Regions from separate parts of the Streptomyces sp. NPDC052773 genome, predicted to be linked through region 1. Evidence: riboswitches for the same ligand, from Rfam matches in the RefSeq annotation. Region 1 holds a riboswitch; each other region holds the start of a gene.
The links. A riboswitch is a leader RNA that binds a small molecule or an ion and turns the genes downstream of it on or off. The one in region 1 is predicted to bind cyclic di-AMP.
Positions count from the first base shown of each region.

Region 2: linked by a shared signal. The riboswitch ahead of ACIG0D_RS17390 (M23 family metallopeptidase) and the one ahead of ACIG0D_RS15655 (transglycosylase SLT domain-containing protein) in region 1 are both predicted to bind cyclic di-AMP.
Region 3: linked by a shared signal. The riboswitch ahead of ACIG0D_RS10100 (transglycosylase family protein) and the one ahead of ACIG0D_RS15655 (transglycosylase SLT domain-containing protein) in region 1 are both predicted to bind cyclic di-AMP.

Region 1 covers NZ_JBITZX010000006.1:128,469-137,937, forward strand. Annotated here, with positions in the region: gene recQ (DNA helicase RecQ) at 1-477, shown strand, start outside; gene ACIG0D_RS15640 (M56 family metallopeptidase) at 573-1,511, opposite strand; gene fahA (fumarylacetoacetase) at 1,719-2,930, opposite strand; gene ACIG0D_RS15650 (HAD family hydrolase) at 3,174-4,058, shown strand; gene ACIG0D_RS15655 (transglycosylase SLT domain-containing protein) at 4,104-4,610, opposite strand; cyclic di-AMP (ydaO/yuaA leader) riboswitch at 4,616-4,780, opposite strand; gene ACIG0D_RS15660 (polyprenyl synthetase family protein) at 5,422-6,432, shown strand; gene ACIG0D_RS15665 (outer membrane lipoprotein carrier protein LolA) at 6,916-8,127, shown strand; gene ACIG0D_RS15670 (ABC transporter ATP-binding protein) at 8,168-9,259, shown strand; gene ACIG0D_RS15675 (ABC transporter permease) at 9,246-9,469, shown strand, end outside.
Region 2 covers NZ_JBITZX010000007.1:20,510-29,978, forward strand. Annotated here, with positions in the region: gene ACIG0D_RS17385 (PrsW family intramembrane metalloprotease) at 1-251, shown strand, start outside; gene ACIG0D_RS17390 (M23 family metallopeptidase) at 368-1,411, opposite strand; cyclic di-AMP (ydaO/yuaA leader) riboswitch at 1,423-1,604, opposite strand; tRNA gene ACIG0D_RS17395 (tRNA-Met) at 1,932-2,005, opposite strand; gene ACIG0D_RS17400 (dihydrofolate reductase family protein) at 2,106-3,242, shown strand; gene ACIG0D_RS17405 (M48 family metalloprotease) at 3,285-6,782, opposite strand; gene ACIG0D_RS17410 (hypothetical protein) at 6,779-7,384, opposite strand; tRNA gene ACIG0D_RS17415 (tRNA-Lys) at 7,610-7,682, opposite strand; gene ACIG0D_RS17420 (amino acid permease) at 7,850-9,352, opposite strand.
Region 3 covers NZ_JBITZX010000003.1:463,719-473,187, reverse strand. Annotated here, with positions in the region: gene ACIG0D_RS10115 (DUF501 domain-containing protein) at 1-112, opposite strand, end outside; gene ACIG0D_RS10110 (septum formation initiator family protein) at 133-618, opposite strand; gene eno (phosphopyruvate hydratase) at 712-1,992, opposite strand; gene ACIG0D_RS10100 (transglycosylase family protein) at 2,319-3,005, opposite strand; cyclic di-AMP (ydaO/yuaA leader) riboswitch at 3,010-3,188, opposite strand; gene ACIG0D_RS10095 (transglycosylase family protein) at 3,370-4,404, opposite strand; gene ACIG0D_RS10090 (cytochrome P450) at 4,619-5,890, opposite strand; gene ACIG0D_RS10085 (hypothetical protein) at 6,119-6,310, opposite strand; gene ACIG0D_RS10080 (DUF6415 family natural product biosynthesis protein) at 6,328-6,666, opposite strand; gene ACIG0D_RS10075 (helix-turn-helix domain-containing protein) at 6,798-8,039, opposite strand; gene ACIG0D_RS10070 (nucleoside triphosphate pyrophosphohydrolase) at 8,077-9,078, opposite strand; gene ACIG0D_RS10065 (SurA N-terminal domain-containing protein) at 9,212-9,469, opposite strand, start outside.

The sequences.
Region 1 (9,469 bases):
GCCGCGAAGGCGGCGACGGGCACGGCACGGGGCGAGCGCAAGCCCAGGGCCGCGGCCGCCGAGCTGCCCGAGGAGCTGCTGCCGGCGTTCGAGGCGCTGCGCGCCTGGCGGGCCGAGCAGGCGCGGGAACAGGGCGTCCCGGCGTATGTGATCTTCCATGACGCGACCCTGCGGGAGATCGCCATGGTGTGGCCCACCTCGGTGCGCGAGCTGGGCGGGATCAGCGGAGTGGGCGAGAAGAAGCTGGCGACGTACGGGGAGGGTGTGCTCGAGGTCCTCGCCGGACTGGGCGGCCCGCCCGGCGCGGCGCAGGCGCCCGCTCCGGGCTCGACTCCGGTCTCGGCCCCGTCCGCCGACGCGGCCCCGGCGCCCGCACCGGCCGACGCGGCCCCGGGAGCTTCCGCCGGCCTCGACGCCGACGACCCCTTCGGCCCGCACGACTGGTCCGGGGAGGAGCCGGAGCCGGACTGGGCGTAAGGCCGAGCGCGCGCGGGCGGGAGGGCCGGCCCAGTCCCGTCAGCCCAGTCCCGTCAGCCCAGTCCCGTCAGCCCAGTCCCGTCAGCCCAGTGCCGTCAGCCCAGTGCCGTCAGCCCCGGTGCGAAGGTGATCAGCAGGGGCAGCAGCGGCACCAGCGCCGCCGCCGTCGTGGTCAGGGCCCGGTGGCGTCGGCCCAGCCGGGGCGGCGGCTGCAGCAGACGGTCGACGCGCTCGCCGAGCAGCCGGTGGCTGGAGGCGCAGGACAGCACGCCGCGGTGCTGGTTCAGCTCGATCAGGGCGAGCGCGGTGGTGAGGTGACCGCAGCGCCGGGAGGCGGTGTCGTCGGCGGCCAGTTCGACCAGGCGGTGGGTCTGGTCGCAGAAGTGCGCGAACAGCGGGATACGGGGGAAACCGGTGGCCAGCGCGGTAGAGAGGTGCAGCAGCCAGTCGTGGCGGGCGCGGGCGTGGCCGCGCTCATGGGTGAGGACGGCGTCGAGCTGGTGGTCGGTGAGGCGGTGCAGGGCGCCGGTGGTGACGACCAGCTGCGCCGGATGGCCCGGCAGCCACCAGGCGTCCGGGTACTCGTCCTCCAGGACCAGCAGCGGTCCGCGGGCGGCGGGCAGCCCGGCCGGCAGGTCGGGAGCGCGCTCGCGCAGGTGGGCGCGGGCCTGGCCGCGCCGGCGGCGGGCCTCGACCAGCTCACGGGCGAGCATCGCGGTGGTCCAGGCGGCCCCGCAGGCCAGCAGCAGGGTGAGCGCGGCGGCCCAGGGCGGCGCGGCAGACAGGTCGTACGCGGCGGTGACGGCCGGCGGGGCCGGGGCGAAGACCCGGTCGCGGACGGTCTGGAAGACCGCCGCCGCGCCGAGCGTCAGCGCGGCCAGGCAGCACAGCAGCACGGTGGCGACCAGGCACTGCCACACCCACAGCGCCACCACCGGCTCCCGTTCGGGCCAGGCGGCACGGGTCAGCGCGCGGGGGACCGGCACGGCGGCCGTCACGGCGAGGACGCTGAGCAGGAGCAGGCAGACGGTCATGCCAGGGGCTCCGGATCCAGGAGGGAGAGGGCGGCTTCGGTCGTGCGATGCGGGCGAGGGGCGCGCGCCGTCCGCATCCCGCACCGGCGTCGCGCACTCCGCCCGCCGCCAGTATGACGGCGGGCGGGGCCCGGAGTCAGCGCCCGGACCAGGGCGTTACCGGAGGACACCCTTCCACGGCTCGACGACCGTGTCCGGTACGGCGGTTCACGCGGACACGATCGTCCCCGTCACCTCGCCGAGACCCACCCGGGCACCGCCCGGACCCGGAGCCCAGGCCGTGAGGGTCACCGTGTCGCCGTCCTCCAGGAACGTGCGCTTGCCGTCGGGCAGTTCGAGCGGGTCGCGGCCGTTCCAGGTCAGCTCCAGCAGGGAGCCGCGCTGCGCGGGCTCGGGGCCGCTGACCGTGCCGGAGCCGTAGAGGTCGCCGGTGCGCAGGGAGGCACCGTTCACCGTCATGTGGGCGAGCTGCTGGGCGGCCGTCCAGTACATGGTGGAGAACGGGGGTTCGGAGACCACGTGGCCGTTGACGGCGACGGAGATGCGCAGGTCGTAACCGCCGGGTTCCTCGCCGGAGTCGTCGAGGTAGGGCAGCAGTTCGTGGGTGCGCTCCGGGGGCGCGACCCGGGCGTCCTCCAGGGCGTCCAGCGGGGTGATCCAGGCGGAGACGGAGGTGGCGAAGGACTTGCCGAGGAACGGCCCGAGGGGCACGTACTCCCAGGCCTGGATGTCCCGCGCGGACCAGTCGTTGAGCAGGCACAGCCCGAAGACATGCTCCCGGAAGTCGCCCAGCGGCACCGGGCTGCCCATCCGCGAGGGCGTGCCGACCACGAAGCCGACCTCCGCCTCGATGTCCAGCCGGACGGACGGTCCGAAGACCGGCGCGGGGTCGGTGGGCGCCTTGCGCTGACCCGCCGGACGGACGATGTCGGTGCCGGAGACCACGACCGTGCCGGAGCGGCCGTGGTAGCCGATCGGCAGGTGCTTCCAATTGGGGGTGAGCGAGTCGGGGGCGTCCGGGCGGAACATCCGGCCGACGTTGCGGGCGTGATTCTCCGAGGCGTAGAAGTCGACGTAGTCGGCGACCTCGAAGGGCAGATGCAGGGTCACCGACGACAGGGGGTGCATCAGCGGGGCGACGGTCTCCCGGTGGGACGGCACGGTCACCCACGCGGTCAGCGCGCGCCGTACGTCCGACCAGGTGGTGCGGCCGGCCGCGAGCAGCGGGTTGAGCGTGGGCCGGTCGAGCAGCGAGGCGTACGGGGAGCCGAGCGCCACGGCCGCCGCGCCCGCGTCGAGCACATGGTCGCCGAGCCGCACGCCGACGGTCCGCCGCTCGGACCCGGCGGGCGAGAACACGCCGTACGGAAGGTTGTGCGGACCGAAGGGGTCGCCCTCGGGGACATCGAAGGGGGGCATGGGGTGCTGCCTCACTTTCGTACGTGCGGTCCATGCGGTCGCGCCACACGTTACGGCGGTGATCCCCGTTTGGGCAGTGCCGTCATCGCCGTGGTGTCCGCGGGCCCGGGCAGGCGGAGAAGCCGCGCCCGCCGGGCTCCGGCGAGGAGCGGACCGCGCGGACGCCGCCTGGGGGTGAAAACCGGACGGCGGAAAGGGAGTTGAGGGTGAGCGGGGCGGGCGCCGGGTCCGTATTCTCTGATCATGGCCGCACCCATCGCATATGCCGCGCGCACCGCGTACTCCCTCATCGCCACCGACCTCGACGGCACCTTGCTGCGCGGCGACGACACGGTCTCCGACCGGTCGCGCGCCGCGCTCGCCCGGGTGGCGGCGGCCGGCGCCCGGCATCTGGTGGTGACCGGACGGCCGGCCCCACGGGTGCGCCCGCTCCTGGAGGACCTGGGCTGCAGGGGACTCGCGGTGTGCGGACAGGGGGCGCAGCTGTACGACATCGACGCCGACCGGCTGCTGTGGTCGGTGACCCTCGACCGGGAGCTGGCGGAGACCGCGCTCGGCAAGATCGAGGCCGAGGCGGGGCAGGTGTACGCGGCGGTCGACCAGGACGGGGTCGACGGGCTGACGCTGATCGAGCCGGGCTACCGGATGCCCCACCCCACCCTGCCCGCGGTGCGGGTCGGGCGGCGCGACGACCTGTGGGGCGAGCCCATCAGCAAGGTGCTGCTGCGCCATCCCACGCTGTCCGACGACGAGTTGGCGGCGGTGGCCCGTTCGGTGGTCGGCTCGCTGGCCACCGTCACGATGTCGGGGCCGGGCACGGTCGAGCTCCAGCCGTGCGGCATCACCAAGGCGACCGGCCTCGCGCTGGCGGCCGACCATCTGGGGCTGCGGCCCGAGGACACCCTGGCCTTCGGGGACATGCCGAACGACATCCCCATGTTCGACTGGGCGGCGCACGGCGTCGCCATGGCCAACGCCCACCCCGAACTCAAGGCCGTCGCGGACGAGATCACCCTCTCGAACGAGGACGACGGCATCGCCACCGTCCTCGAACGACTTTTCGGTGAAACGGTGAGCCCGGCTCGGCCGGTGAGTCCGGCTCAGGCCATGAGCCGGCTCAGGCGGTGAGCCCGGCTCAGCCGGCGGAGGCCGGGCTCACTCGGTGAGCGTGGCTCAGTACGCGCCGAAGACGTTGTCGATGGAGCCGTAGCGGTCGGCCGCGTAGTTGCAGGCGGCCACGATGTTCGCGACCGGGTCGTACGGGTCGTACGCCGTGCCGGGCACGTGGTACGCCGCGAACGTCGGGTCGATGACCTGGAGCAGGCCCTTGGACGGGGTGCCCTTGGCGGCGTTGGAGTCCCAGAGGTTGATGGCGTTCGGGTTGCCGGACGACTCACGCATGATGTTGCGGTAGATGCCGTCGTAGCTGCCGGGAATACCGTGCTGGGCCATGATCGACATGGCCTGGCGGATCCAGCCGTCGAGGTTGTTGGGGTACGCCGTGGCGGCGGTCGCCGCGGCCGGGGTGGCAGCGGCGGCGCCGGTCGCGCCGATCAGCGGCAGCGCGAGCACGGCGACACCCGTGCCGGCGACGGCGAGGGTGCGGGCGAGACGGGTGCGGCGGCCCTTGACCGGCTGGTCGGCGGCGGACAGGGGCTGAGCGGGCACACGTGCGGGCATGGTGAACGTCCTCTCCCACGCCTGCGAGGTGAGCTGTCGGGTTCGGGCGGGGAGATGCCCGGCCGCGCGCCACAGCGCACGACTTCACCCCAAGCCGCCCCGGGCGATGCCCGGACCGGCGTGTTACCTGGGTCCCCCGCTCCTGCCGTACGAGTGAGTTCGTGGTGGGTGAGGCGGGCGGCGGCAGGATTCGGCGTCCGCCCGACGGACCCGGAACGTATGCGAGAGCCCGTGTCCGGAACAAGTACCGGATTCACTTATCGCGCCCGTTGACCATGATCGGCGCGTTTGGCGTACTTGATCCTTTTCTCCGGATCGGAGCCAACTGGCAGGAGCCGGTGGGGATCTGACGAGGGAACTGTGTGGAGCCTGTGACCTGGCTGCCGTGAGTCAACTCACGCTGGGGAGCAAAAACAGCAAAACGGGCAATAAGTTCAAGACGTGCCATGTCTGCCGCGGGAGCGGAACCCCTTATGGAGTGCGCGTCGTTGTCGTATGAGGGTCGGTCGGCGGGAACCGGGGAACCGGAGGAGTCGGGGGACCGGAGGAGTCGGGAGTCCGGGAGTCGGAGGAGCCGGAGAAAGAGGGAGGGAGGGGGAGAGGCGGTAGTCATGCGCATGTCACCACCGGAGATATCCCTTCTTATCAGCTGATCAAAAACATTCCGGGCGTGATCCGATACCGCCCGTGCTGTAACCGTGGGCGGCATCGGTGATCGAAACGTGACCGGATACGCTGACTTGAGTGAAGGCAGCGACGTATCGACAAACCGCGTAATCGCCAGTAGACACCAGCAGACAGGAGACCCCTCGTGACCGTCGTCGGGCCGTTCGGGCTGAGCGTGCGGGACCAGGCTCTGGAAGCCGATGTCCAGGCCGGATTGGCGGCTGTCGAGGAAGGGTTGCTCGAAGCCACCAAGAGCGAGGTCCCGTTCATCACGGAGGCCGCGCAGCATCTGGTGCGGGCCGGCGGGAAGCGGTTCCGGCCGCTGCTCGTGATGCTCGCCGCCCAGTTCGGCGACCCCTACGCGCCGGGCGTGGTGCCCTCCGCCGTCGTCGTGGAGCTGACCCACCTGGCGACGCTCTACCACGACGACGTGATGGACGAGGCGGCCGTGCGGCGCGGTGTGCCCAGCGCCAACACGCGGTGGGGCAACTCCGTCGCGGTCCTCACCGGCGACTTCCTCTTCGCCCGCGCCTCGCACATCCTCGCCGACCTCGGGCCCGAGGCGGTCCGGGTGCAGGCCGAGGCCTTCGAGCGGCTGGTCACCGGGCAGATCCTGGAGACCGCGGGCCCGCAGGACGGTCGCGACCCGGTCGACCACTACCTGGACGTGCTCGGCGGCAAGACCGGCTCGCTGGTGGCCGTCTCCTGCCGGTTCGGCGCGATGATGTCCGGCGCCGACGAGTCCGTCGTCAGCGTCCTCACCCAGTACGGGGAGCGGCTCGGCGTCGCCTTCCAACTCGCCGACGACGTGCTCGACATCGCCTCCGACTCCCACGAGTCCGGCAAGACCCCGGGCACCGACCTGCGCGAGGGCATCGCCACGCTGCCCGTGCTGAGGCTGCGCGAGCAGGCCGCGCGCGGCGGACGCGCCGAGGACGTCGCCCTGTGCGAGCTTCTGGAATCCGACCTCAGCGACGACGCCCGGCACGCCCGGGCGCTGGCCGCCCTGCGGGCGCACCCGGCGCTGGAGCAGGCCCGGCGGGACACCGTGCGGTACGCCGAGGAGGCGCGCGCCGCGCTGGCCCCGCTGCCGGAGTGCGACGCGAAGCGGGCGCTCCAGGAGCTGTGCGACGCGGTGGTCCACCGCGCGGGCTGAGCCCCGCCGGGCCGCACCGCGACCGTGGCCCCTGCCGTGATCGTGACCCGCACCGCGATCGCGGCCCCACCGCGACCGTGGCGCGCACCACGGCCATGACCCGCACCGCGATCGTGGCCCCCCAACCGCGATCGTGACGCCCACCACGGCCGTGGCCCGCACCGCGCCCCCACCGCGACCGTGGCGCGCACCACGGCCATGACCCGCACCGCGATCGCGGCCCCCACCGCGACCATGACCCCCACCGCGACCGTGACCCGCACCACGCCCGTGGCCCCACCGCGACCGTGACCCCTACGGGTCGGGGGAGATCCCGGCCCGCCGTGTCATACCCCAGCAGTACGCGGAGTTGATTCCGCGGTCTGACGAAAGCCGTGCCCGCTTTTGGTCAGATGGGAGGCACGGAAGGAAGCCACGGAAAAGCCACCACTCCTCACCCAATCGGGTGAGAATGGGCGGGCCGACGACGGAGGTAGGGCACACATGGCACCGTACGAATCCGACGACAGCACGACCGCACGGCGGCGCAAAGCCGTCCGGTACGTCGTTCCGGTCGCGGTGGTGGGGGTGGCGGCCGGGACCATCGGGCTCGTCCCCGCCCTCGCCGACTCCGGCAGCCCCGACCTGCCGGAGATCACCGCGCAGCAGCTCATACAGAAGATCGCCGAGTCGGACGTCGAGCGGCTGTCCGGCACGGTGAAGATCGCCACGGACCTGGGCCTGCCCGACCTCGGCGGCCTCGAGGGCGCCCTCGGCGGCGCGGCGCCGACCGCGCCCGGCGGCGGGGACGGCTCCGCAGCGGACCCGTCGGCCAAGCTCACCGAGCTGGCGACCGGCACGCACACCCTGCGCGTCGCGGCCGACGGCCCGGACCGGCAGAAGCTGTCCGTGATCGAGAACGCCGCCGAGTACAGCCTCATCCACAACGGCAAGGACGTCTGGGGTTACGACAGCGCGTCCAACGAGGTCTTCCACGGCACCGCGGACGAGTCCGGCCGGCCCGCCGCCGAGTCCCCCGCGACCCCGAAGGACTTCGCCGAGCAGGCGCTGAAGGCGGTCGACGACACCACCTCCGTCACCGTCGACGGAACCGCGCAGGTCGCCGGGCGCGACGCCTACAAGCTGCTCATCGAGCCGAAGCAGTCCGGCTCCACCGTCGGCGCGATCCGCATCACCGTGGACGCGAAGACCTGGCTGCCGCTGAAGTTCACCCTCACCCCGGCGAGCGGCGGCGCCGCCGTCGTCGACGCCGGCTTCACCCAGATCAGCTACGCCAAGCCCGCCGCTTCCACCTTCGACTTCACCCCGCCCAAGGGCGCGAAGGTCACCGAGGAGAGCGAGGCCGAGCGGCAGCACCTCATCCCCAAGGGTGAGGACGATCCGGCCAAGGGCTTCGACAAGGACCTGGGCAAGGGCTTCGAGGACGGCTCCGAGGGCATGAAGGTGATCGGCGAGGGCTGGAACTCCGTCGCCGTGTTCGACACCGGCGGCCCGGGCCTGCCGAGCGGCGACGAGGTCGGCGGCGACCTGGGCGGCTTCCTCGACTCCCTCGGGGACCAGGTCAAGGGCGACTTCGGCTCGGGCACGGTGTTCGAGACCCGCCTGATCAACGCCCTGATCACGGACGACGGCAAGATCTACGCCGGTGCCGTCACCAAGGAGGCGCTGGTGAAGGCGGCCGACGCGGATCGGTAGACCGGCCCCACGGAACGACTCGGCCCGAGTGAGGGAGCCCATGCGCGAACCGCCCGCCACGGCAGGGGACGACCACGCCGACCGGAACGACCACGCCGACCGGAACGGCCACGCCGGTCGGAACGGCCACGCCGGTCGGAACGGCCACGCCGGTCGGAACGGCCACGCCGGTCGGATCGGTCCGGACGGTCGCGACGACCCGGACGGCGTCATCGTCACCCGTGCGCTCACCAAGCGCTACCGCGGCGGGCAGCTCGCCGTCGACGGTCTGGATCTGACCGTCCCGGCGGGCAGCGTCTTCGGCTTCCTCGGCCCGAACGGCAGCGGCAAGACCACCACCATCCGCATGCTCATGGGCCTGATCGAACCGACCTCCGGCACGGCGCGGGTGCTCGGCCGGCCCATGCCGCGGGCCGCCCGCGCCGTACTGCCACAGGTCGGTGCCCTCATCGAGGGCCCGGCCCTGTACGGCTTCCTCTCCGGCCGCGACAACCTCCTGCGCTACGACGCCGCCGACCCGACCGCCGACCCGCGCACCCGGCGCGCCCGCGTCGCCGCCGCGCTGGACCGGGTGGGGCTCACGGCGGCGGCGGGCAAGAAGGCGAAGGCGTACTCCCTCGGTATGAAGCAGCGCCTCGGCCTCGCGGCGGCCCTGCTCCAGCCCCGCAGGCTGCTCGTCCTCGACGAGCCGACCAACGGCCTCGACCCGCAGGGCATGCGCGAGATCCGCACCCTCGTGCGGGAACTGGCCGACGACGGCACCACCGTCTTCCTCTCCTCCCACCTGCTCGACGAGATCGAGCAGGTCTGCACCCATGCCGCGGTGATGGCGGGGGGCCGCCTGATCACCCAGGCCACGGTCGCCGACCTCGCGGCCGGGCTGCGCGGCCGGCTGGTCGTGACCACGCCGGACACCGGGGACGCGGCGCGGGTGCTGAAGGAGAGAGGGGTCGCGGACGTCGTCGTGGAGGGGGAGCGGGTGAGCGCGGAGGCGCCCGAAGGGGAACTCGGCGACCTCAACGCCGCGTTGGTCACAGCGGGGGTCCGGGTGCGCGGCTTCGGGGTCGAACGGGCCTCGCTGGAGGACGCGTTCGTGGCGCTGACGGGGGAGGGGTTCGATGTCGCGGGCTGAAGCCACGGTGGCGCGGGCCGACGCCACGGCGCCGGGCGGGCGCGCGCCGCGCCCGCTGTGGTCCCTCGGCCTCTTCCGCAGCGAGCTGGTCATCACCTTCCGGCGCTGGCGCACCCTCGCGCTGCTCGGGGTGCTGGCGGCCGTGCCCGTGCTGGTCGGGATCGCCGTGAGGATCGAGACCGGTGACGGCTCGTCGGTCGGCGGCGGGGG
Region 2 (9,469 bases), on a different contig from region 1:
TGCGGGAGCGGGAGCTGCTGCACGAGCTGTGGCGGCGCCGCGAGGTGGCCCGCCCGGCGCTGGAGTACGCGGCGCGCGTGACGGCCCCGCCGGTGCCGGTGATGATGCCGTGGCCGATGCCGGGCCCCGCGGGTCCGTACCCGGGGCACCGGCCGCCGTACCCGCAGTACCGCCCGCCGCATCCCGTGCAGCGGACGCCGCACACCGCGCACCCGGCGCCGTACCCGGCCTACAACCCGTACCGGACGTGACCGGTCGGCATGCCGACCGGCAGCCCTGACGTCGGGGGGTTGCCGTCAGGACCGCCGGGGACCGGAAGAGGAACCGGGGTTCGGAAGAGAAAGAAGGAGAGGGAGCGGGCGTCCGCTCAGGGCGTGAGGCCCTTGCTCCGCAGCCAGGCCATCGGGTCGAGCGCGCCACCGGCCCCGGTGTGGACCTCCATGTGCAGATGCGCGCCGCTGACGTTGCCCGTGGCGCCCACGCGGCCGATGACCTCGCCCGTGGTGACCTTCTGGCCCACGCTGACGCCGATCGACGACTGGTGGGCGTAGAGGATCTCGGTGCCGTCCTCCAGGGTGAGGACGGTCTTGTAGCCGTACGGCCCGTCCCAGCCGGCTTCGGTGATGGTGCCGGAGTGCACGGCCTTGATGAGGGTGCCGGTGGGCGCGGCGAAGTCGAGGCCGGTGTGGTAGCCGGAGGACCACATGGCGCCGGCCTGGCCGTAGCTGGCGGTGAGGACGTAGGAGGAGGTCGGCAGCGTGTACTGCTTGGCCAGCTCGGCCAGGCGCTCCGCCTCGGCCTTCTTGCGGGCCTCTTCCTCGGCGGCCTTCTTCGCGGCGGCGGCCTTGGCCTCCGCCTCCTTCTCCGCCTTGGCGGCGGCCTCGGCGGCCTCCTTCTCGGCGGCGGCCAGCGCCTCGGCGGCGGCCTTGGACTCGACCTGGTCCTGCTGCTGCTCGGCCTGCGCCATGATGCGGGCGCGCAGCGCCTCGCCGGCGTCGGTGGTGCCCTGCCCGGAGTCGGCGGCGGTGACCCCGATGCTGCTGAGCGGGGTGGCGGCGGCCTCGGGGGCCTCGGCCTCGGTGTCGTCGGAGATGAGCGAGCCGACGTTCGGCAGGTCGGGCATCGAGATGGACACCGGCGGCTTGCCGGTCTGCGCGGTGGCCATGCCGCCCGCGCCGACGGCGGCTATGACACCGACGCCCAGGACGGTGGAGCTGCGGGCGAGTCCGCCGCGCTGCTTGGTGACGCGATGCCGGCCGCGTACGGGGCGAATGGATTCCGCAGTGGGGTTCCATTCCTCCCACGGGCCCTCGTCGGTGCGCTGATCGCCGTACACGAAGGTGTCGGCGGGGTCGGCGGTGCGCTGGCCGGGCACGAACGGGGCCCCGGGGGCAGGCCGGTTGGACGCCACGTGGGCGTACTCCTTTCCTTCCTTCTCGCCTACCGGGTTAGCTGACGGGTTCGGAGCAGGAAGGTCTCCTACGCGCGTAAACAAGCCGTGCCCTGAGCGGTTTTCAGCCGCGTGTGGACTCGACCCCTTACGCCCGATTCACCCCAAGGTGGTGGTTCCCCGGTTCCCTCACGGGATTCGGCGCGTGCGCACGGAGCCGCCTCTTGTGACGGCTGGGACGACCGCGCTGCGTTATCGGACGTTAATAGAACCAGGGGGTGATTTCCAAGCCGTTCCGCTTGATCATTACGGTTCGCCGGGTGGACGTAGTGCCCACGAGCGGCGAAAACCGGGCGAGTTGACCCTCACTCAGAATCACTTCAGCAGCGTTCTCGTTTTTGATGGTGACTCAGATGTTATGCGGAGTGGGGTTGCTCGTTTACTCCCGGTGACAGCGGAGGGCCGCCGTACGGCGAGCAGGGCCGCCGAAAACACTCAGGGCCGGAACCCATCTTCATGGATTCCGGCCCTGAGCCTTCAGTAGCGGGGACAGGATTTGAACCTGCGACCTCTGGGTTATGAGCCCAGCGAGCTACCGAGCTGCTCCACCCCGCGTCGTTGACACCAGTGTACGCCATGCGCGGGACCCCTCGCGCCAGAGGTAGTTTCCCTGGAAAGCGAACCAGGATCCCGCCGTCTCCAGATGGGTGCGCCGATGCCCTACCCGTACGTCCTGCTCTCCGCCGCCGTCTCCCTGGACGGCTGTCTGGACGACACCGGCCCCGAGCGTCTGCTGCTGTCCGGCCCCGCCGACTTCGACCGGGTCGACGAGGTCCGCGCGTCCGTCGACGCGATCCTGGTGGGCGCCGGCACGATCCGCGCCGACAACCCTCGGCTGCTGGTCTACTCCGCCGAGCGCCGCGCGGCCCGGACGGCGGCCGGGAAGCCGGAGTACCCGCTGAAGGTCACGGTCAGCGGCTCGGGCGACCTGGACCCGCAGGCGCGGTTCTGGCACACCGGCGGGGAGAAGATCGTCTACACCACCCCGGAGGGCGCGGAACGCCTGCGGGCGTCGGGCATCACGGACACGGCGTACGTCGTGCCGCTGGACGGCGACTGGGACTGGCGCACGGTCCTCGCGGACCTGCACGACGTCCGCGGCGTACGGCGGCTGATGGTCGAGGGCGGCGGGACGGTCCACACCCAACTCCTCCAGCAGGGCCTGGCAGACGAGCTCCAGCTCGCCCTCGCGCCCCTCTTCGTCGGCGATCCGGAGGCGCCCCGTCTGTTCGGCCCCGGCCCCTACCAGCCGGGCCGGCTGCGTCTGGTGGAGACCCGCCCGGTCGGTGACGTGGTCCTGGTGCGCTACCAGCCGACCGCTCCCGGCACGGGCACGACGGCGGTGGCCGCGGACCACCACTGGCTGGCCCAGGCCTGCGCCCTGGCGGCGCAGTGCCCGCCCTCCGCGTCCGCCTTCAGCGTCGGCGCGATCGTCGTCGCCGCGGACGGCACGGAACTAGCCCGCGGCCACTCCCGGGAGGGCGACGACCCGGTCGTCCACGCGGAGGAGGCCGCCCTGGCGAAGATCGACCCCGCGGACCCGCGGCTGCCCACCGCCACCGTCTACAGCAGCCTGGAGCCCTGCACCCGCCGCGCCTCCCGGCCCCGCCCCTGCGCCGGTCTGATCCTGGACGCCGGCGTCCGCAGGGTCGTCACGGCGTGGCGGGAGCCCGACACCTTCGTGGCGGACGCCGACGGCGTCGGGGCGCTCACGGCGCGGGGCGTGGACGTCGTGGTGCTCCCCGAGTACGCCGAGACGGCCCAGGCGCCGAACCGCCATCTGCTGAGCTGACCCGACCCGCGGACCGTCACCGCGCCCGGTCAGCACGCCCGGTCACGAGCCCGCCCCCTCCTTCCCCTTCCCTCCGGGACGGAGGACGTCGTACAGCGCCAGCGACAGCGCCATGTACCGGTCCGCCGCCGTGGCCAGCTCGCTGAGGCCGCGCTCGGTGACCGGGTCCGATCCGGCGGCCAGGCCGCTGCGGCAGATGCCGCCGCCGCGCTGGGCGAGTTCGGCGATCGCCGCCCAGTCGGCCGCCTCGGGGACGTCGACCGGCGGAGCGGGCAGGCGCGCGGCCTGTGCCCCGTCCACGGACCAGAAGGCGCACACCGGGGCGTACACATCCTGGGGATAACCCCGCGCGGGCGGATGCCGGGCCAGCGCGTCCCGCAGGGCGCGGTAGTCGGCCGCGTACGCGTTCATCGCGGTCTGGCCGCCCCGCTCCAGCCAGTCCCGCAGCCGCTCCCGCTGCCGCGCCTTCTCCCGCGCCTGGGCGCCCTGCCTGCCCTGCGCGGTCGACGGGTCCGCGAACGCCTCCAGCTCCCGCTGGCCGCTGAGCAGCAGCACCGGTGCCAGGCAGGCCACGACGACGTACGCCCGCCGCAGCGCCAGGCGCCGCCTCCGGACCCGGGGCGGCAGCGGCGGCAGCGCCCGCAGCGCGAGCACGACCGGCACCGTCAGCGCGGCGGCGGGTACGGCCAGGGCCGACAGCCGGGGCAGCAGCATCAACCGGGTCAGGTCCCACACGGGCCCCGGTCGCGGCTCGCAGCCGGCCCACAGCGTGGTCAGACCGGGCACACAGCCCTCGGCCGCGGTGAGTGCCGTCGCCGTGAGGGTTCCGGCGAGCAGGCTCAGCGCCGCCGCGCCGACGGCCCGCGCGGGCCACCAGCCGCCCCGGGCCCGCAACGCCACCACCACGGCCGTGACCGCCGCCGCCGTGACCAGCGCCACCGCCGTCCAGAGCATCACCTCCGGCAGCCAGCCACCGCGCAGCGCCTCGGCCTTCGACGGCCGCACCCCCGACAGCACCGCCCGGCACACCACGACCGCGACGACCGCGCCCCCGGCGCACACGGCGGCGGCCGGCAGCCGGCGCCGCGCGGGCCTCACCCGTTCCCCGGGTACGGACGCGCGGCGGCCGTACGACCGTTTCCGCCGGCCCCACCGGATCCGCACCGGACGCCGGCTCACCGCCGCCATCAGCAGCGCGGTGACCGTCACGGCGTAGAAGCCGAGGCCGAGTCCGTGCGGGCCGAGGTGGAGATGGACCATGAGCCATCCGGCCCGGCTCTCCCACACGCAGGTCGAGACCACCGCCTGCGCGCCCGGCACGCAGCCGTCGGCGGAGGCGAGGACGAAGGCCGCGGCCAGGCCGGTCATCAGCACCGAGCCGCCGACCGTCAGGGCCAGCGCCAGCCGGAGCCGCCGCGTCGTCGCGTACACCGCGCCGGTCGTGACCGCGACCGCCGTCAGGACGGCGAGGAGGCTGAGCGCCGACACCTGGGTGATCCAGGCCGCGCCCCGGTACCCCGCGGGCGGCCGGGTGTGGTGCAGCCACATCCGGGTGCCGAGCAGCACCAGGACGGTCAGGGCGCCGCCCACCGCCACCCGGGTCAGCAGCCACCGCATCGCGGGGACGGTCCCGTCGAGGCCGGGCCACGGGCCCCGCGGCCGGGCCCGCCGCAGCCACGGCGCCGGGCCGGAGCCCTGCGGGCGGGCCCAGACGACGAGCGGGAACAACCAGAGGACGGTGCCGCCGACGTGGACCATCGGCGACGAGGTCGCGGGCGGCACGTACGCCAGCCACTTCAGCACGGTGAGATACGGCATCTGCTCGGGCGGCGTCCCGGGATACATCCGGCCGAGCAGGCCGTCCCAGTCGACCCCGGCGAGGAAGTCGCCGCCCACGAAGAGATGGCCCCGGGAGGCCCACCAGGTGAACCAGCCGCCGTAGACCACCAGCAGCGCGGCCGTGCCGATCAGATGGCTGGGCACCAGGGAACGGCCCCGGCAGGTCGTCACCCACAGCTCGGCGCACTGTGCGGCCCACCACAGCAGGACGGCCGACCCGGCGACCAGGACGAGCAGCACCTGGGGCGCGGGCGGCAGCCAGCCCGTGCCCGCGTGCTGGAAGGTCAGCAGCTCGCCGAGGCCCAGCCCGAGCCCCAGCCACAGACCGGCCCGCAGCCCCGACGGCACGCGCAGCCCGCAGGCCACCGCGTACGCCACCGCCCGCCATACGGCGACCCCGGCGATCCCGGTGACGAGCGCGGCGGCCGTCCACTCGGGCAGGTCCGAGGCCCACGACGTCCCGGACCCCGCCAGCTCGTGGACGGCCACGTCGAGACCGACGGCCACCTGCGCGGTCACCACACCGGACAGGAACATCGTCGAGGCGCGGACACCGAACATCGGGCCGGGGTCCAGCAGCGAGACCGCCCGCTCCGACCACGCGGGATGCGTCCGCCAGAGGTCCCGCAGCCGCCCCCGCCGACGGCCGCCACCGGGTCGTCCCGCTCCGGGCGTGGGCAACCGGCGGGCGGCCTCGTTCCAGCGGGCGGCGTCGATGTCGGCGTACAGCTCCCGGGTGCGCATCACGTCTCCCCGGGCCAGCAGGATCAGCGCGGCCACGAAGGCGACGCGGAACAGCCCGCGCAGCGCCGGCGACCAGTGTGCGCGCCACAGGTCCAGCACCTCGGCCGGTGAGTGGGCCCAGGGCCTCGGATAGAGGGCGAGCACGGTGCAGGGGAGGAGGACGAGGACGGCGACCGCGCGCCACAGCGCCTCGGTGGCGTAGGCGACACCGACATCGCGGTTGCGGAGGTGGGCCAGCTCGTGCAGGACGACGAACCGGAACCCCTCGGGGTCGTCGGCCCGCCGGGCCAGCAGACCCGCGTTCAGGCTGACGGTGCGCGAGCGCCGGTGCCCGAACGCCGAGGCGCTCGCCGTCACGGCCGACGGGGCCAACCGGAAGGCGGGGGGCGGGGCGACGCCGGCCCGCTCGGCCAACCGGGTCAGCTCGGCGCGGAGTTCCGCGTCGCGGATCTCGACGAGTCCGGCGCGGCGCCGCGTCCAGGCCGGTGCGAGCGCGTACAGCAGGCTGGCGACGCCCAGCGTGATGACGGTGCCGGCGACCGTCCACAGCCACTTCGCGTCCGCCCGCTGCGGGACACCGGCGGAGATCAGATTGACCGACGCCGACACGATCATGACGACCAGCAGGGCGAAGCGGAGGTTGGTGCCTGCGGCGAGGACGCGGCGGTCGAGGTCGGCGGCGGGGGCGGGCTCTTCTGTGGTGCCGGGGCCGGCGGTGGGGGCGGTCCCTTGGGCTGTGCCGGGGCCGGTGACGGGCTCTTGGGTGGTGACGGTGTCGGCGGCCGGGGAGGGCCCTTGGAGTGTGCCGGGGCCGGTGACGGGCTCTTGGGTGGTGACGGTGTCGGCGGCCGGGGCGGGCTCATGGGCTGTGCCGGGGCCGGCGACGGGGCCGGGCTCGGGGGTGATGCCGGGTCCAGCGGCGGTCGGCTCGTCGGAGTGGCCGGGGCCGGCGCTCACCTGGGCTCCCGGCCGCCGTCATCCCCGTCCGGGGTCACGTCGCGGCCTGCCGACTCGCCCTGCCCTAAGGACTCGTCGCGCCCTGAGGACTCCTCCCGACCCGAGGACTCCTCCCGGCCCGAGGACTCCTCCCGCCCAGCCGACGTGGACAGCTCGTAGAACACGGCGTTGGCGATCGCCGTGGCGCGGGCCGTGCTCAACCCGGTCTCCACGCACTGCGTGAGCACCGTGTCGCGCACCATGCCCAGCTGTTCCGCCGACAGCGGCAGCGTGATCTCGGGCTCGCCCTCCGGCTCCCGGCCCCGGCCCCGGAACCGCCGCCAGCGGGACCGTGCCGCCTGCGCCGAGGCCCGCACCGCCGTGGCCGCCGTCTCCCGGGCCGCTTCGGTGAGCACCAGCCACAGCACCGGTGTCACCAGCGGCACGACGACCTCGAGCCCGAAGTCGACGGTGGAAGGCTCCTGGCGCCGCTCCCGGCTCGTCTCCAGGTGCCGCCGTCTGTCCCGCGGCGTCATCCGCTCGACCGCGTCCAGCAGTTCCCGCTCCTGGGGTGCGTGCTCGGTGACCACCTGACGGACGACGCGGCTGACGGGAACACCCATGGATTTCCCCCGAGTTGGCGCGATGAAGCGTGGGGAGTGTACAAGAGGCGACAGGGGCGCAACGGGCGCTTCCACAGGGCCTCCACGGGCGTACCGGCCCCGCTTCCCCGGCCCCGTTTCCCTGCGGCGCGCCGACGCCCGCCCGAACGACGAAGCGCCCCGACCGCTCTGTTCCCGGTCGGGGCGCTTCGGCGGCTCGGAGGCCAGGCCTCCGTCCGCGAACCGTAGGCCGTGTGGGACTCGAACCCACAACCAATGGATTAAAAGTCCACTGCTCTGCCAATTGAGCTAACGGCCCCTGGCGATGTTCGCCACCCCGAGCATAGCCGGATCGGGCCGCGTCTCCGATCGGGTATCGGTGACACGGCGCGGCCCGGCGGTCCACCGGCGGTCCGTCAGTGGTCCAGCGGCGACCGGTCGGCGATCGCGCGGACGGCCGGGGCGGCGAACGAAATGCACCGGAGGCTACGAATCGGCGGTTTCCGCCACGGCCGGCCGGTCCGCCGGTGTCCTGAGGAACCAGTGCCGCGCCGAGACCGCCCACCAGGTCGCGGCGAAGCCGAGCACCACGAGCACGGCGACCGGCGCGTAGTTGAAGGTCTCGGCGGTGACCGGGGAGACCTGCGGCAGCATGAACAGGACGGTGATCACGCCGACCCAGCCCACCGCCACCACCCCGACCGCGCGCGAGAAGCGCCCCAGATGCCAGGGCCCGCGTTCGAACGCGTCGCCCTTGCGCAGCCGCAGCAGGGTGGGGATGACGTAGGCGATGTAGAGCCCGATCACGGCGATCGAGGTCACCGCGGCGTACGCCGTGACGTTGATCAGATACGGCAGCCCCAGCGCCAGGGCGCCGCCCGCGGCCAGCCACACCGCCGCGACCGGCGTACGGGTGCGCGGGCTGACCGTGTGCCAGACGCGGGAGAAGGGCAGCGCGCCGTCGCGGGAGAAGGCGTAGATCATGCGGCTGTTGGCGGTGACCGACGCCATGCCGCAGAAGAGCTGCGCCCCGATCACCACGAGCAGCAGCAGCTTCCCCGCGGTCACGCCCAGGGCGTCGAGCAGGATCTGCGCGGGCGGCGCGCCGGTCGGGGAGGTGAGGGCGCCCTCGTAGGACTGGATGGCGAAGGTGAAGCCGAGCAGGAGGACGAACCCGGCGATCCAGGAGGTCCAGATCGACCGGACGATGCCCTTCGGGCCGGCCGTCGACGCGTCGTGGGTCTCCTCGGTCATATGGGCGGAGGCGTCGTAGCCGGTGAAGGTGTACTGCGCCATCAGCAGCCCCAGCAGCACCACATACGCCCCGCTGCCCCACCCGGTGTTGTTCACGAACTCGCCGAAGACGAAGGACGCGGGCTGGTGGTGGTCCGGCACGAGGGCCAGCGCGCCGACGATCACCGCCACGCCGAGCACGTGCCACCACACGCTGACGCTGTTGAGGAGGGCGACGATCCGCACGCCGAAGGTGTTCAGCAGGCCGTGCAGCAGCAGGATCGCCGCGAAGAGAAGGATCGTGCGGCCGGGGGTGACCTCCCAGCCGAACTCCAGGTTCAGATAGGCGCCCAGGAAGGACGCCGCACCGAAGTCGATCCCGGCGGTCACCGCGACCTGCCCCAGCACGTTGAACCAGCCCGTGAACCAGGCCCAGGCCGCCGCGCTGCGCTCCGGGGCCAGCCGGTGCGCCCAGAAGTACAGTCCCGCCGAGGTCGGGTAGGCGGAGCAGATCTCCGCCATCGCCAGGCCGACGAACAGCGTCATCAGGCCCACGGCCACCCAGCCCCAGGTCATCACGGCGGGCCCGCCGGTGTTCATGCCGAACAGGTAGAGGGTCAGGCAGCCCGACAGCACCGAGATGATGGTGAAGGAGACCGCGTAGTTGGAGAACGCCGACATCCGGCGGGCGAGAACCTGCGTATAGCCGAGCTGGGCCAGCCGCTCTTCGTCCGACAGCCTCGCGTTGTTTGTCATGCCCCCAGCGATTCCCACGCGGAGTGCGTGACACACGTCACAGCTCGATATGCGCCGAGGGCCCGTACGACCGGAGTCGTACGGGCCCTCGGGGTGCCTCGGAGGCGATCGGCGTCA
Region 3 (9,469 bases), on a different contig from region 1:
CGACGTCCGCGTCGGTGGGCTCGGTGCGCGGGGTGGGCGGCAGATCAAACAGCGTCAGCGCGGAGCGCTGCCCTTCAGGGGGGGTGGTCGGGCGGCGGGCGGGAGTTTCCATGCCTGTCTTTCTTCGTCCGTTCAACGGTCCGGGACATCGGCGGCGTCGGCCTTGTCGACGCCGTCCCAGACGTTCGAGTACCAGGGGCGGTCGGCCCCGCCCGTGTCGGTGCGGGACTGCTTGGCCGCGTCCGGGTCGATCACCACGTACCCGGTCTCGCCGGGCATCACATAGTGCAGCCGTTTGCGGATCTGCTGCTCGGCGTACGCGTCGTCCTGCCACCGCGCCTTCTGGTCGCGCAGCCGTTCGACGCGCTCCCGCGCCTGCCGCTGCTCCCGCTCCAGGTCGGCGATCTCGGCGCGCTGGGCGACGTACTGCCTTATCGGGTAGGCGAGCGCCACCACCAGGGAGCAGACCACCAGCGCGAGCAGCGCGGCCCGGCCGGTGAGCCGGGAGCGGCGGGCCTGCCGTTTGGTCTGCGAGCGGTAGACACGGGCGGCGGTCTGCTCGCCGAGCAGTCTGATCCTGGTCGCGGTGGAGAACCGGTCCCGGTCCTTCACGGCCATCGTCCCGCCTCCCGTTCACGCGCGTACGTCCCCGCACACGGTACGGGACCGAGTACGGGGACGTACGTACGACGCTTCCTACGCGAGCGCTGCTCAGCCCTTGAAGCGGGGGAACGCGCTGCGGCCGGCGTACACCGCGGCGTCGTCGAGGATCTCCTCGATGCGCAGCAGCTGGTTGTACTTGGCGACGCGCTCGGAGCGGGCCGGGGCGCCGGTCTTGATCTGGCCGCAGTTGGTGGCGACGGCGAGGTCGGCGATGGTGACGTCCTCGGTCTCGCCGGAGCGGTGGGACATCATGCACTTGTAGCCGTTGCGCTGGGCCAGCTCGACGGCGTCCAGGGTCTCGGTGAGCGAGCCGATCTGGTTCACCTTCACCAGCAGGGCGTTGGCGGCGCCCTCCTCGATGCCCTTGGCCAGGCGCTCCGGGTTGGTGACGAACAGGTCGTCGCCGACGAGCTGGACCTTGTCACCGAGCTGGGCGGTAATGGTCTTCCAGCCCTCCCAGTCGTCCTCGAACAGCGGGTCCTCGATGGAGACCAGCGGGTAGGCGTCGACCAGCTCGGCGTAGTACTCGGTCATCTCGGCGGCCGAGCGGTTCTTGCCCTCGAAGACGTAGGAGCCGTCCTTGTAGAACTCGGACGCGGCCACGTCGAGGGCGAGGGCGATCTGCTCGCCGGGGGTGTAGCCGGCCTCCTTGATGGCCTCGAGGATGAGGTCCAGGGCCTCGCGGTTGGAGCCGAGGTTCGGGGCGAAGCCGCCCTCGTCGCCGAGGCCGGTGGACAGGCCGCGGTTCTTCAGCACCTTCTTGAGGGTGTGGTAGACCTCGGCGCCCCAGCGCAGGGCCTCGGAGAAGGACTCCGCACCGATCGGGGCGATCATGAACTCCTGGATGTCCACGTTGGAGTCGGCGTGCGAGCCGCCGTTCAGGATGTTCATCATCGGCACCGGGAGCAGGTGCGCGTTGGGGCCGCCCAGGTAGCGGAAGAGCGGCAGGTCGCTGGCCTCGGAGGCGGCGTGCGCGACGGCGAGCGAGACGCCGAGGATGGCGTTGGCGCCGAGCGAGCCCTTGTTGTCGGTGGCGTCCAGGTCGAACATGGCCTGGTCGATCAGGCGCTGCTCGGTGGCGTCGTACCCGACCAGCTCCGGGCCGATCTGCTCGATGACGGCCAGGACGGCCTTCTCGACACCCTTGCCGAGGTAGCGGTTCGAGTCGCCGTCGCGCAGCTCGATGGCCTCGAAGGCGCCCGTGGAGGCGCCGGACGGGACGGCGGCACGACCCGTGCTGCCGTCGTCGAGGCCGACCTCGACCTCGACCGTGGGGTTGCCTCGGGAGTCCAGGATTTCCCGGGCTACGACGACGTCGATGGACGGCACGAGCATCTCCTTCGTGGATGTGACGCGGTTGGCAGAACCGCGGGTGTGGCTCTGCGAGACGAGCCTAACCGGCTCCGGGGGATCGGCCAGCCGACCGCCCACCCCGTGGACGGAACCGAGAGTAAATTGTTTCCGAACGGAACAAAGACCGTTTCGGAAAATCCGCCGTCTCGGGCGGGGCGGGCGGGCGGCGGACACGGCAGGCGGGCGCCGCGAACACATGGGCGGCCAGGCGGCGGACGCGCGGCCGGACATGACCCCGCCCCGGCGCGTACGGGGGAGACGCGCCGGGGCGGGGAGTCTGCGGACGTGCCGCTGCTCTCTTCTTACTTGAGGTGCAGCTGCTGGCCCGGGTAGATGACGTCGGCGTCGTCGACGATGTCCTTGTTCAGCTCGAACAGCTTCTGCCAGCCGCCCTTGACGTCGTGCTCCTCGGCGATCGTGCTGAGGGTGTCGCCCTTGACGACCTTGTACTCGCCGTCGCCCTTCTCGACCTTCTTGCCGGTCGGGGTGGTGACGGTCTTCTCGGCCTTCTGGGCCGGCTCGGCGGCCGGGCGCTCGGCGGAGCGGGAGGCCGGCTGCTCCTCGGTCTCGCGGGCGGCGGTGGAGCCGGTGCTCTCGGCGGAGCCGCCGTTGTACGGAGCGCTGGAGAGGTTGACGCCGCAGTGCGGCCACGCGCCCTTGCCCTGGCCCGCGAGGACCTTCTCGGCGATGGCGATCTGCTGCTCCTTGGTGGCCTGGTCGGCCGTGGCGGCGTACTGGGTGCCGCCGTACGCGGCCCAGGTGGAGGCGGAGAACTGCAGGCCGCCGTAGTAGCCGTTGCCGGTGTTGATGGACCAGTTGCCGCCGGACTCGCACTGGGCGACGGCGTCCCACTCGGCGGCGGTGGCGGCGGAGGCGTTGCCGGCCGCCATCAGCGGGCCGGCGACGGCGGCGCCGGCGACACCGGCGATGGCGATGGCGCGGGTGGCCTTGGACGGACGACGGTGCTTGCCCTTGCTGGAAAACAGCATGGATCGATCCCCTCACCGACGCCTACGAGGTGAGCTGTCGGGTTCGGGCCGGTTGAGTTGCCCGGCCGCGGCTCTCGCGAGCTGCGGCTTCACCCCAAGCCGGTTCCGGTGTCGAGTCTCCTCAACGGCCGGGCCCGGCACTTACCTTGGGTCCCCCGCTCCTGCCTACGGCGCTTGAAGCGACGACTGTTCCCGGGCGCCGCTGGCAGGATTCGGCGTTGCGGCAGCCGGGGCTCGCGGTGACGAGCGGCTTTGACCGTAGCCACGCGATCAGCGGAATTTCAAAGACGATCAGGGCTTCTGAGACCTATCTCTCACCATGTTTATAACGGACATTCACCGCGAACCGTATGCTGAAGTCCCGCTACTTTTCTCCCGGTTCAACCCCGACCTCGAGGGTCTGACCGGGGAGGATGAGGTCGGGGTCGGCGCCGACCGTCGCCTTGTTCTCGGCGTAGAGCGCGGACCATCCGCCCTGCAGGTCAAGGGAGTCGGCGATGCCCCAGAGGCTGTCGCCGGAGCGGACCGTGTAGGTGCCGTCGGCCGCGTCGCGGGCGGCGGCGGAGTCACGGGAGGCGTGCCGCCCGGAGGGCTCGGTCGTACGACTGTCGGCGGCCTCCTCCTCGGCGCTGTCACCGCGGTGGCGCCCAGTGCCGGTGGAGCCGCTTTCGCCGGTGCCCGAAGAAGGGGCGTTCTGGCCGGACTTGTCCGACTCGTCGTTCTTGGTGGTGGCCGAAGGAGAGTCACCCTCTCCCCGTGCGTCACCCGACGACGCACCGTCGGTGGCGGCGGGGGACGGCGAAGTCGTGCCAGAACCGGACGATTCGGCATCTTCCGAGGCGCCGGCACCACCGGAAGACAGGGAGGAATCGGAGGATTCGGCCGTTTCCGAGGATCCAGAGTTTTCCGACGAGTCGGACAAGCCGGACTCGGGGCTCGTCGAGGAGTCGTCGGCGTCCGGCGTGGCCGTCGCACCCGACGCGGCGTCAGCCGCGAGACCGGTGTCGACACCGGGCGACGCGGAGTCGCCGTCGAGGCCGGCGAGCAGACCGCAGGTGGGCCAGGCCGCCACGCCCTCGGCGGCCAGGATTCTCTCGGCCACGGCTATCTGCTGCGAACGGCTGGCCACGTCGGGGCTCTCCGCGTAGTCGAGGCCGCCGTACTTCACCCAGTTCTCCTGGGATATCTGCAGACCGCCGTAGTAGCCGTTGCCGTTGTCCGCGCTCCAGGAGCCGCCGCTCTCGCACTCCGCGACCCTGTCCCATGTGGCTCCGCCGGCGGCGCTCGCGCTGGTCGCGCCGAGGAGCGGGATGGCGATGGCGGAACCGGTCACTCCGGCCGCGACGATGAGGGCCGGGGCCTGGCGGGGGCGACGGTGACGACCGTTCCCGGAGAGCATGCGGGGACCTTTCGCGAGACAACGGTGAAGCGCGGCACCGCTGCTGTGACGCTCGGCGCCGCGTTGATGGGTGAACGTATAGGCAGACGATCACTTGTCACAAGTTAATGCCGCACAGATCACGTGAAGATCACAGAGGTGAGGGTGTGTCACCTTTACGGCGGGGCAGGCTCGCTGGTCGCGCCGGGAACCGCGGGCGCAGCCGCGCGCGTCCTCACCGCTCGGGGGTGAACTCCACCGGCAGCGTACGCAGTCCGCGCATGATGAGGCCGCCGCGCCAGCGCAGCTCCGCGGGGTCGACGGCCAGGCGCAGATCCGGGAGGCGGGTGAGGAGGGTGGCGAGCGCGGTCTGGCCCTCCAGCCGGGCCAGCGGGGCGCCCAGGCAGTAGTGGATGCCGTGCCCGTAGCCCAGGTGCTGGTTGTCGCGGCGGGCGAGGTCCAGGGTGTCGGGGTCGGCGAACCGGGCGGGGTCGCGGTCGGCGGCGGCGAGCACGACGAGGACCGGGTCGCCGGGGGCGATGTCCTGTCCGCCGATGGTGAGCGGCTGGGTGGCGAAGCGCCAGGTGGCCAGCTCCACCGGGCCGTCGTAGCGCAGGAGTTCCTCGACCCCGGTCTCCAACAGGCCGCGCTCGCCGGCCGCCAGGGAGCGCTGGAGGCGCTCGCGCTGTTCCGGGTGGGTGAGCAGGGCGTAGGTGCCGTTGCCGATGAGGTTGACCGTGGTCTCGAAACCGGCGAACAGCAGGATGAACGCCATCGCCGCCGCCTCGTTCTCGGTCAGGTGCTCACCGTGGTCGGAGGCGCGGATGAGACCCGAGATCAGGTCCTCGCCGGGGGCGGGTTCGGCGGGCAGGGCCTCCCGCTTGCGGTGGATGAGGTCGGCGAGATAGCCGCGCATCTTCTTCACCGAGCGCGCCACGCCGCCCCGCGGGCCGCCGCCGTGCCGGATCATCATGCCCGCCCAGTCCCGGAAGTCGTCCTGGTCCTCGCGCGGTACGCCCAGCATGTCGCAAATGGCGTAGATGGGCAGCGGGAAGGCGAACTCGTGGATGAGGTCGGCGGAGCCGGTGCGGGCGAACCGGTCGATGAGGTGGTCGGTCAGCTCCTGCACACGCGGCGCGAACTCCGCGACGCGCCGGGGCGTGAACGCTTTGGAAACCAGGCGGCGCAGCCGGGTGTGGTCCGGCGGGTCGATGTTGAGCAGATGCGTCATCAGCTCCGCCTTGCGCTCCCCCGGGATGCCCGTCTTGCCCTTGGCGTGCGCGGGCTCGTCGTGGTGCGCGGGGTTCTTCGACAGCCGCTGGTCGGCGAGCGCCTGCTTGGCGTCGGCGTACCGGGTGACCAGCCAGGCCTCCACCCCGCTGGGCAGCCGGGTCCGGTGCACGGGGGCGTGCTCACGGAGCCAGGCGTACGCGGGGTAGGGGTCGGTGGCGAACTCCCAGGTGAAGAGCGCGGGGGCGGGGGTCGGGGGGTGGGGCTGGTCGGTCACGCCGTCGACGGTATCCGGAGGCGGGGGGTGCCCTCACCCTGAGGTCATGCGGACCTCTTGGGGGTGTGGTGATTGCGGATCTCCACGTTGCAGTCGGTGACCCGCGAGTGGTCGCCCGCGCCGCGGCCTCCGCGCGCTGCCTGGCGAGGGCCTGGCACACCGCGCAGTCCGGTCGTGCGGCCGGCGGGTCCAGGGGCAGGCCGAGGTCCATCGGCCGCCCCTGGAGGGTCACGGCCTCCCCCCTCGGGCGGTCGAGAGGTCCTGGTGCCGTGGTGCTCGCCGATACTCCTCGTACAGCGCGTCGGCGGCCGGGCACTTCAGGTCGGCGTTGACGCCGTGCTCGTCCGTGGCCGTGCAGGTCTCACAGTCGAGGCAGTGGTTCCACAGTCGCAGGAGTGCGGCCCGCTGAGGGTTGAGCACGACCGGAGGCCCGCCGCTCAGGTTCTCGTAGTGGTCGCACAGCGTGTTGACGGATCGGGCCAGCCGCTGGGCGTGCGCGACCCGCGCGCGCAGCGTACGGCCCGGCGGCACGCTGAGGCGAGTGCGGTCTCCATGACGGCGACGTTCGCGCAGGCGCGCGGCGCGTCGTCCTCGGGCAAGGCGTCGGCCAGCGCCTCGACCACGGGGAGGGCCAGCATGAGGTGCCCACGCAGCCGCAGGGTCAGCGTCTCCAGCTCGTCTTCCGAGGGGAGTTCGGCGCCCTCCGCGAGCAGGGCGCGCGCGGCGGCGCGCATGGTCTTGATGTCCAGGGGGGCGGTCGTACCGCTGGGCGGCATGCCTCTCACCTCCGCGTTTTGGGTGATCATCGCGTCACCGAAGGTAATCGGCGGGGGTGGGGGCGGACAGACACGTTCCGTGGCCCGCGCGGCGGCGGCCCACCGGGAGCGGACACGGAACGTGCCCCTTATCACTGGGTGCCGAAGAACGCCGCCAGGTCCCGCTGCTTCGACGTCAGGCTGCGCCGCTTGCTCCTCCGGAGCAGCTCGTGGAACGTGTCCGCGGCCATCCGCTGGTGCCGCAGCCACTGCGGTGTGTCGTCCATCAGCGACCCCAGGATGTCCGTCGCCGCGTCCGTCTGTTTCAGCATCACGTGGGCGTGCGCCACGTCCAGCAGGTGACGGCGCATGAACAGCCGTCCCTTCGCGTCGGCCGGCTTGGGCATCCGCTCAGACAGGCGCAGCACCCGGTCGGGTTTCTCCGCCACCAACTGGTTCTCGATGCCCTGGAACGCGACCGTCCGCCAGTCGAACCGCCCCCACGAGGACACCGCGACAGCCTGCCCGCCGCCGAGTGCGGCCCCCGCCGTACGGCCCAGCCGAAGGATCTCGCGTGCTTCCTGGGGCCGGTTGTTGCGGGCGGCGGCAGCGCTGCCGTGCACCAGCAGCTTCCCCCAGGCGCCGAGCGCCTGCGGGGTGGCGCGGGAGATCCGGGGCTCGACGGCGTCCGCCGTGGCGATGCTGACCTGCTCGGCCTCGTCCAGGCGCCCCTGCCGCATCAGCAGCCAGCCCTGCTGGTACACGGCCGCGGCAACGCCCCCCATGTCCTTGACCCGTGCGGCGTCCTCGATGGCGTCGCGCAGCGCGATGTGGGCGAGGTCGTACGCGCGGACCTGGGTGAGATAGCGGCCGGCCATCTGGAGAACGTCGGAGCGGATCCGCAAGGCCTCGGTGTGCTCGGGGCCGTGGTCGAAGTGGTCGACCGCGGAGTGGGCGGCGTGGACGAGGGAGGGCAGGAAGTCGGCGACGTAACCGTAGTCGTCGCGGTGGTAGGCCGTGCCGACCTCGGTGGCGGTGGACCGGAGCCGGTCGAGGTCGGGCTCGACGATCGCGTCGGTCAGGCGCCCGCCTAACGTGATCGGCGGCGCGAGCGCCTGACGGAGCGGCATGAGGTCGATGTTGTCGTCGTCGCCGCGGGTGGTGGCGTGCGGCCCGCCCGGTTCGAAGAGTGCGGAGGTACGGACACCGAGGGTGCGGGCCAGGGCGTGGTACGTCTCGAGGCGGGCGGTGCCGCCTCGTTCGAGCTTCTTCACGACTCCCAGGCTGAGCTGGGCGCGTTCCGCGAGGCCTTCTTGGGTGAGGCCTCTGGTGAGGCGGAGTTCCTTGAGCCGGTCACCAGGGTGCGCGGGCCTCTTGTCGGCGGGGTGGGGCATGCTGGTGCTCCGTTCTCGGTACGCCTTTCCCCGGTACCTACCCCTTCTCCTTCTCCCCCCTCTCGTACGCCACGATCGCGTCCCGGTACGCCCGGGCCGCCGCCCGCAGGGCCGCCTCCGGGTCCGTTCCCTCGGATTCGGCGCGGGCCGCCAGGGCCAGGAGTTCGTAGCCGATGCCCTCGGCCGGGGGGAGGGGTACGTCCAGGCCCGCCGTCCGTACGCGGGAGGCCAGCTTCGCGGCGAGGGCGAGGCCGGGCTGGTGCAGGGGGATGCCCTCGGTCACCGATGTGCGCTGCTTCTCCTCGGCCTTGGTGCGCAGCCAGTGCTCCTTGACCTCCTCCGGGGTGGACGCGGTCTCGTCGCCGAACACGTGCGGGTGGCGGTGGATCAGCTTGGCGACGATGCCGCCGGCCACGTCGTCGACGGAGAACGGCGCCTCCGGGTCCTCCTCGGCGATCCGGGAGTGGAAGACGACCTGGAGCAGGACGTCGCCCAGCTCCTCGCGCAGCTCGTCGCGGTCGCCGTCCTCGATCGCCTCGACCAGCTCGTACGCCTCCTCGATGGCGTACTTCGCCAGGCCCTCGTGGGTCTTCTGGGAGGTCCAGGGGCACTCCGCGCGCAGGCGGTCCATGACCTGCACGAGGTCGAGGAGGCGGGCGCCGGGCAGGTCGTAGGAGGCGGGCAGCAGCTCCAGCTCGGGCATCCGGACCCTGCCGGAGCCGGCGAGGCGGGCCAGACCGTCCGTCAGGGCGGGCTCGCCCTCGCCGGTGGCGACGACGACCACGGTGCGACCGCCGGCGCAGGCGTCGACCAGTTCCTCGGCGGTCGGCGCGGCCTCCTCGACCGTTATCCCGGCCTCGCGCAGATAGGGCAGCTGCGGGTGCGTCCCGTCCGCGCACAGGACGCGGTCGGCGGCGTGCAGCGCCTGCCAGGCGGGCCAGGAGAGCAGGCCGGGGGCGACGCGGTGGCTGGTGGTGAGCAGGACGACGCGGCCGGGGGCGGCCTGCTCGGTTGCGCCTTCGAAGCTGGTTGCGTTCACGATCCGAACGTAACCCACGCCGCCGACCGGCCTCAGAAGTTATCCACAGGCACGGTGCGATCATCCGACCGGCATGGCTGCCGACGCCCCCGCCGTACCGTTCCTGCTACGCGATCACGCTCCCGCTACGCGATCACGCCGGTTCCTGCGCCGCCGTGACCTCCCGCACCCACGGCGTCTTCGCGTCGACGCGGCTGCTCTTCTCCACGTCCCAGCTGCCGTAGCGCGGATTGAGGTCGACGCCGAGCTTCTTCGAGGTCTCGGACAGGGCCTTCCAGAACTCCGGCCGGCTGGTGTCGGTGCCGAGCTTCGCGGCGAGTTTCTGGGCCTCCAGCTGCAGGCTCAGGTTCTCGTCCAGCCGCGCGGGCGCCACGCCGTACTGCTGGAGCCA